Regions from separate parts of the Kitasatospora sp. NPDC005748 genome, predicted to be linked through region 2. Evidence: riboswitches for the same ligand, from Rfam matches in the RefSeq annotation. Region 2 holds a riboswitch; the other holds the start of a gene.
What was found. Region 2 has a riboswitch for cyclic di-AMP ahead of ABZ495_RS12410 (glycoside hydrolase family 16 protein). Riboswitches for the same ligand answer to the same signal wherever they lie in the genome.
Positions count from the first base shown of each region.

Region 1: linked by a shared signal. The riboswitch ahead of ABZ495_RS04425 (NlpC/P60 family protein) and the one ahead of ABZ495_RS12410 (glycoside hydrolase family 16 protein) in region 2 are both predicted to bind cyclic di-AMP.

Region 1 is NZ_JBEXYD010000003.1:291,379-294,530, forward strand. Features, by position in the region: gene ABZ495_RS04420 (NlpC/P60 family protein) at 1-308, opposite strand, end outside; gene ABZ495_RS04425 (NlpC/P60 family protein) at 534-1,688, opposite strand; cyclic di-AMP (ydaO/yuaA leader) riboswitch at 1,699-1,852, opposite strand; gene ABZ495_RS04430 (NlpC/P60 family protein) at 2,176-3,152, opposite strand, start outside.
Region 2 is NZ_JBEXYD010000012.1:53,571-56,722, forward strand. Features, by position in the region: gene ABZ495_RS12405 (hypothetical protein) at 1-59, shown strand, start outside; gene ABZ495_RS12410 (glycoside hydrolase family 16 protein) at 126-1,400, opposite strand; cyclic di-AMP (ydaO/yuaA leader) riboswitch at 1,405-1,528, opposite strand; gene ABZ495_RS12415 (hypothetical protein) at 1,944-2,273, shown strand; gene ABZ495_RS12420 (alpha/beta hydrolase-fold protein) at 2,365-3,152, opposite strand, start outside.

The DNA.
Region 1 (3,152 bases), on a different contig from region 2:
TCGCCGCGGAGCTCGTTGAGCTCGCCCTGGGCGACGGCGACCTGCTGCTGGAGCGTGCCGGTCTCGTGCTGGAGGCGCTGCTGGACGTCCAGTGCGGCGTTGTACTTCTCCGAGGCCTGCTCGGCCTCGTCGTACAGCTGTTCCACCTGCGCCTTGACGTCCTTGCGGTTCGACGGCCCGTCCGGCGTGCCCGGGGCGGCCTGGGCGGCACCCCCCGTGGCCACCCCCAGCGCGGTGGTGGCCGCGGCGGTCAGCACCAGCGCACGGGCGAACGCGCCCGGCAGGGGGGAACGGCGGTGCACGGCCATACGACGGTAACTCCGATCCTGCGACCCGGCCCCGCCGCCGCACCGGTGCGGGCGGCTGTCGAGCGGGAGTCCGGTGGCAGACGTTAGCGAGTCCGGGCGAGCGAGTCCAAACCCCTCCCAACCCGAATATTTGACCCGCAATCGGACATCAGCACGGTCCAGCACGAAAGCCGCAGGCCCGGCCTCCCGCGAGGGGAGACCGGGCCTGCGGGAGCAGACGTCGGATCAGACGCGCACGATGGCCGAGATCGGCAGCATGCTGGCGGTCTCGTACCGGACGTTCGCGCCGGGCTTCGGCGCGTGGATGACCTGGCCGCCGCCGACGTAGAGCGCGACGTGGCTGCGGTCGGCACGGTAGATGATCAGGTCGCCGGGCTGGGCGTTGGCGATGTTGGTGCCCACGTTGGTACCGGCGGTGGCCTGGGACTGCGAGGTACGCGGCAGCGACACGTCCGCCTGGGCGTAGGCCCAGCTGGTCAGGCCGGAGCAGTCGAAGGAGCTCGGACCGGCCGCGCCGTAAACGTACGGGGCGCCCAGCTTGCTCTCCGCGGCGGCGATCGCGGCGGCGGCGCGCGAGCCGTTGGCGGCGGGCGCGGACGGCGCGGCGGCCGCGGCGGCGGGCTTGGCGGCCGGCGCCGACGGGGTGGGCAGCTGGTCGCGGGTGTTGTCGCGGGAGGCGCGGTCGGCGTCCGCCTTGGCCTTGGCCTCGGCCTTGGCGGCGTCCGCCTTGGCCTTCGCCTCGGCGGCGGCCTTCTCCTCGGCCGCGCGCATCGCCTGGCGCTCCTGCTCGGACAGCGAGTTGTACAGGTCCTGGGCCTTGGCCAGCTTGCCCTGGACCTCCTCCTTGGAGGCCTTCAGCTGCTGGGTGGTGGCTTCGAGCTCGCCGAGCTTGCCCTGGGCCTCGTTGCGGTCCTGGTCGAGCCTGCGCTGCTGCTCCTGGAGGTCCTTCAGCGCACCGGACTGCGTGCTGCCGGCCTGGTTGATGGCGCCGGCCTGGCTGAGGAAGCTGTCCGGGCTGGACGAGAGCATCAGCTGCACGGTCGGCGATATGCCGCCGTTGCGGTACTGCTCGCCGGCGATCTCGGCGAGACCGCCCTGGGCCTCGGTCACCGCGGCCTGCTGACGGGCCACCTTGTCCTGCAGCTCACCGACCTGCTTCTGCAGCTCCTGCTGCTTGGCCTGGGCACCGTTGAGCTTCTCGGTGGCCTGCTCGGCCTGCTCGTTGAGCTGGTCGATCTGCTCCTTGACCTGATCCTTGGTCGGCGTCGGGTCGGCGTGGGCGCCGGACTGCGCGGAGAGCGCGACCGCCGCGGCGGCGACACCGGTCAGAATCGAGACCCGGGCGCGGCCGGCGGGCTTGGGACGACGATGGGACGCCACGAAGGCGGACTCCTTCTTCCTACGTCCGCCTACCGGGTGAGCTGACGGGTTCGGGCCGGAAGCGTGCCCTACGACGCCTCACCGACCGCACGACGGTCGACCTGGCGCCGATTCACCCCGGAGGAACATGGTTCCCCGGCTCCGCTCCACAGCGCCCCCGACCACTGGACTCCCCGACGGGCAGATGCTCTGCCCCGCTGCTTCACGAACTCGGCGGTAAACCTCCGCCGCCACCCCTGCTGGGTGATCGACTGTGCGGTGGTTCGAGGCACGACCCTAGTAACAGAACCGTGATCCGTTCAAATCCTTGTCAGAAAAATGCCGGAAGAATATCCAAGTTCATTTGTGAATATGACCGGGTGTGATCACGCGCCCACATGGAGCTGATCGTTTGTCATGATGCGGCCGCAGACACCGACGCCACCCCCGGTTCCGGGGGTGGCGCGGATCACAGGGCCGGATCCCGGCCCGTGGGCATGTCGGTCCGTCAGACCCGGCGGATCGCGTTGATCGGCATCGCGTCGGCCTTCATCACCTTCACCACGTCACCGGTGTGCGGCGCGTGGACCACCATCCCGTTGCCGATGTACATCCCGACGTGGCTGCGGTCCGGGCGGTAGATGATGAGGTCGCCCGGCTGGGCGTCGGCCAGCGAGGCCACCTTCGAGCCGTAGTTGGCCTGCGCCTGCGAGGTGCGCGGCAGCGAGACGCCGGCCTTCGCGTACGACCAGACCATCAGACCGGAGCAGTCGAAGGAGTTCGGGCCGACCGCGCTCCAGACGTACGGCGAACCCTGCTTGCTCATCGCGTTGGCGACGGCCTGCCCGGCGAAGCCGCTGCCCTGCGGGAGGCTGCTCAGGTCGGTGCGCTCGCTGCCGCGCGAGGCCCGGTCGGCCTGCTGCTGGGCGGCCTTCAGCGCGGCCCGGTCGGCGGCGCTGAGCGAGTTCAGCAGGTCCTGGGCTTCCTTGAGCTTCTTGTTGACCTCGGCCTTGGACTGGTTCAGGTCCTTGGTCGTGCTGTCCAGCGAGGCGAGGACGGCGGCCGCCTCGGCCTTCTGCTGGTCCAGCCGGCGCTGCTGGTCCTGCAGGCCCTTGAGCGCCTCGGTCTGGCTGGAGCTGGCCTGCTGGACGCTGGCGGCCTTGTCCAGGTAGCCGGACGGGTCGGAGGCGAGCATCAGCTGGACGGACGGGTCGATGCCGCCGGTCCGGTACTGCTCGGCCGCGACCTCGGCCAGCCCGCCCTGAAGCTGGGTCATCTGGTCCTGGCCGCGAGCCACCTGGTCCTGGAGCTGGTCCGCCTGCTTGCGCAGCTGGTCCGCCCGCTCCTTGGCACCGTTGAACTTCTCGGTGGCCTGCTCGGCCTCCTCCTGCAGCTGGTCGACCTGCGCCTTCACGTCCTCCTTCTTGGGGGACGGGCTGGGCGCGGCGTGGGCGCTGACCTGGGCCGAGAGGGCGACCGCGGTCG
Region 2 (3,152 bases):
ACGAGGCGAACAACCGCCAGCCGTTCACGGTCCACGTCGTGGAGAGCACCCGCGGCTGAGCGGGGCCACCGGAGCCGCGTGGGGGTCGCCCGGATCCCGTCCAGGCGGCCCCCGCGCGTGGCTTCCTAACGGTAGACCCGGACGTAGTCCGCGGCGAAGGTGATCGGAGTCGTGCCCGTCGGCGCGGCGTGGTACTGCCCGGCGCTCAGGGACAGGTTGAGGATCAGGTACGCGGACCAGTTGGCGCCGACGCCCTTGCCGTCCGAGAACACCTTCGTACCGTTGACGTACCAGTCGACCGAGGTGGCGCCGTAGTGGGTGCCGATGGTGACCCAGCCGTCCTTCGCGATCGCCTTGGCGTCGGTGTAGTACAGGTGGCCCGGGTTGACGTGGTTGGTCAGCTCCAGCAGGTTCGGGTTGTCGGGGTGGTACTCGAAGGAGTCGATCTCCCCGTTGCCGTTCTTCCAGGTCCACAGGGCCGGCCAGGCCCCCGTGCCGGCCGGGAGCTTGACCCGGGTCTCGGCGTAGTCGCCGGTCTTCACCTGGAAGCCCTCGCTGGAGTACTCGGTGGTGAGCAGCCCGGTGTCCCAGGACTTCTTGCCGTTCTCCAGCGTGTTGGCGCCCGGCTTGGCGGTGAACGTGGCGACGCCGTCGGCCACCGAGACGTTGTTCTTGTTCAGCCAGTCCAGCTTGTTGTCGTCCGGGTTGTGGTTGCCGTAGTGGTAGGCGCTGCTCTTGTCACCCGTCCAGCGCGAGCCGTAGGCGATCGGGCCGTTGAACTCGTCCGACCAGGTCAGCGACTTCCCGGCGACCGGGGCGCCGGTCGCCGGCGCGGTGGGGGCCGGGGCGGTGGGCGACGGCGTGGCGGTCGCGGTGGGCGACGGCGTCGGGGTGGGCTTGGGGGTGGCGGTCGGGTTCGGGGCGGGGGCGACGGTCGCGTCGGAGACCGCGAGCTGGCGCGAGGGCAGGTTGTGCCAGGCACCGCCGAGGTCCTGCCAGAAGCCGAACTGGGTGTACGTCCCGGCGGGCAGGGTGCGGGCACCGGTGGTGATCGACAGGCCGCTGGGGCAGATCTGCGCGTTGGAGACGTTGCCGGGGAAGTCGAGGTTGCGCCCGGCCGCGTCGCGGACGCCGACGCCGACGGTCTTGGCCGTGAAGCAGGACGAGGAGTGGACGGTCAGCGCGGCCGTGGTGGCCTTGCCCGCGACCATGGTGGCCGGGGCGAGCCTGTCCTGGGTGACGGTCGGCGCGGTGGCCGCCTGGGCGCCGGTGAGCGCCGGGACGCCGAGCAGGCCGGCGCCGCTGATGGCGAGCGCTCCGGTGGCGGCGAAGGCGGCCTTGCGGCCTCGGTGGGAGGGGCGGGCGTGGCGCGGGGTCGCGCGCCGGGCAGGCTTCTGCATGGCGGAGTCCTCTGTAGACGCCTGCGAGGTGAGCTGTCGGGTTCGGGCTGAGGTTGCCCGGCCGCCTGTGGGAGCGGCTTCACCCCTAGCCTCGGTCCGCACGCGCGAGCGCGTGGGCCGGGCACTGACCTGGGTCCCCCGCTCCCGTCCGCTGCGGTGCTCGACTGCCGACCGGCGGGTGGACAGGACTCGGCGTCCCGACGGCGGGGTCCGCGAAGGCGGACTCGTGCAGGCTAGGCAGGCCGCTCGAATGTCGACAAGCCGACGGGGGGTGTTGTCGCGCAGCTCACAGTGCGAGCCGTCCGGAGTGGATCAAGTCACCGGGGAAGTTGATCAGTTGGAGACGGGGCGGGCGCGGGGCGGCCGACGGGGCCGGCGGCGGGTCGGCGAGCGGGTGGCGGAGGTCCGGCCGGGCGGGCGCGGCGCCGGGGCGGTGTCCGCTCCGGGGCCGGGTGCCCGCATGTCCGCCGCGAAGGTCGGCCGGTCGGATAGGTTGGGAGTCCAGCCCTACCGCACAGACGAGAGACGAGGACCCGCTCCGCCATGACCGCGCCCCTGCCCGCCTTCGCCGGCCGTACCTACCTCTTCCAGGTCGACAACGGCGCGGCCTTCCGCAACGCCTACTCGCCCGACGGCAAGCGGCTGCGCTGGGAGGGCCTCGGCGAGTCGGCGGGCCAGTGGGAGGACGTCGCGCTGCACGTCGCCGAGATCGGGCCGGAGCTGTACTTCGTCAGCTGGACCGAGCAGAGCGGCATCACCGTCAGCCACGTGATGGACCTCGGCAGGCTGACGGTGCGCGCGTTCTGGACGTACGAGGGCGAGGGCGGCCGGGTCGGCGAGCTGCACACCGGGACGCTGGAGCCGGTGGCCTGAGACCGGTCCGGGGCGCCGGTGTCCTGGCGTCCTGGTGACCGGGCGCGCTGGTATCCGGGCGTTCTGGCCGGGCGGGCGGGCCCGGCGGTGGTCAGACCGTGTGGCTCGGCACCTTGAGGTGCTGGGAGAGCCACTCCAGCGAGGACGGCAGTAGCCTGCTCCAGGTCTCGAAGTTGTGGCCGCCGGTCTTCATCATGCTGTAGGAGACCTTCATGGGCGCGTGCGCGGCGGCCACGAAGGCCTCGGTGTCCCGGCGGTAGTCGCCGTCGCCCTCCCTGGTCCCGGCCAGCAGGACGGACACCTCGGGCTGCGGCAGGTTCTTCAGCCGCCACATCAGGTCCGCCTCGTTGCGACGCTGCTGGCTGCCCCGGAAGAGGTCCCCGGTGGTCGGGTCGTCGGCGGCCTGGTAGTAGCCGGAGAGCGAGACGGCGGTCGGGAAGACCTCCGGGTGCCGCATGGCGAGCTTGAGGGCGCAGTAGCCGCCGGTCGAGTTGCCCATGAAGCCCCAGGCCTGCGGATCCGAGGAGACCCGGTAGGTCGCCTGGATCGCGGCCGGGACGTCCTTGGTGAAGTACGTCTCCGACTGCGCGCCGCCCGGGATGTCCTCGCACTCGGTGTCCTGCGGGAGGGCGGGCGACGGGCGCATCAGCACCATCACGGTCGGCTGCATCCGACCCTCCTGGAGCAGCTTGAGCGCCGCGCCCGGGTAGTTCAGCCGGGTCACCAGGTTCTTGGCGATCCCGGGGAACCCGGTGCTCACGATCACCGCCGGGAACTGCCTCTGCGCGTACTCCGGCTGGAAGTACTGCGGCGGCAGGTAGACGTACCCGTCGGTGGAGAGCCGGGTGCCGGCGCCGTCGATCCGGACCTCGCGGATCT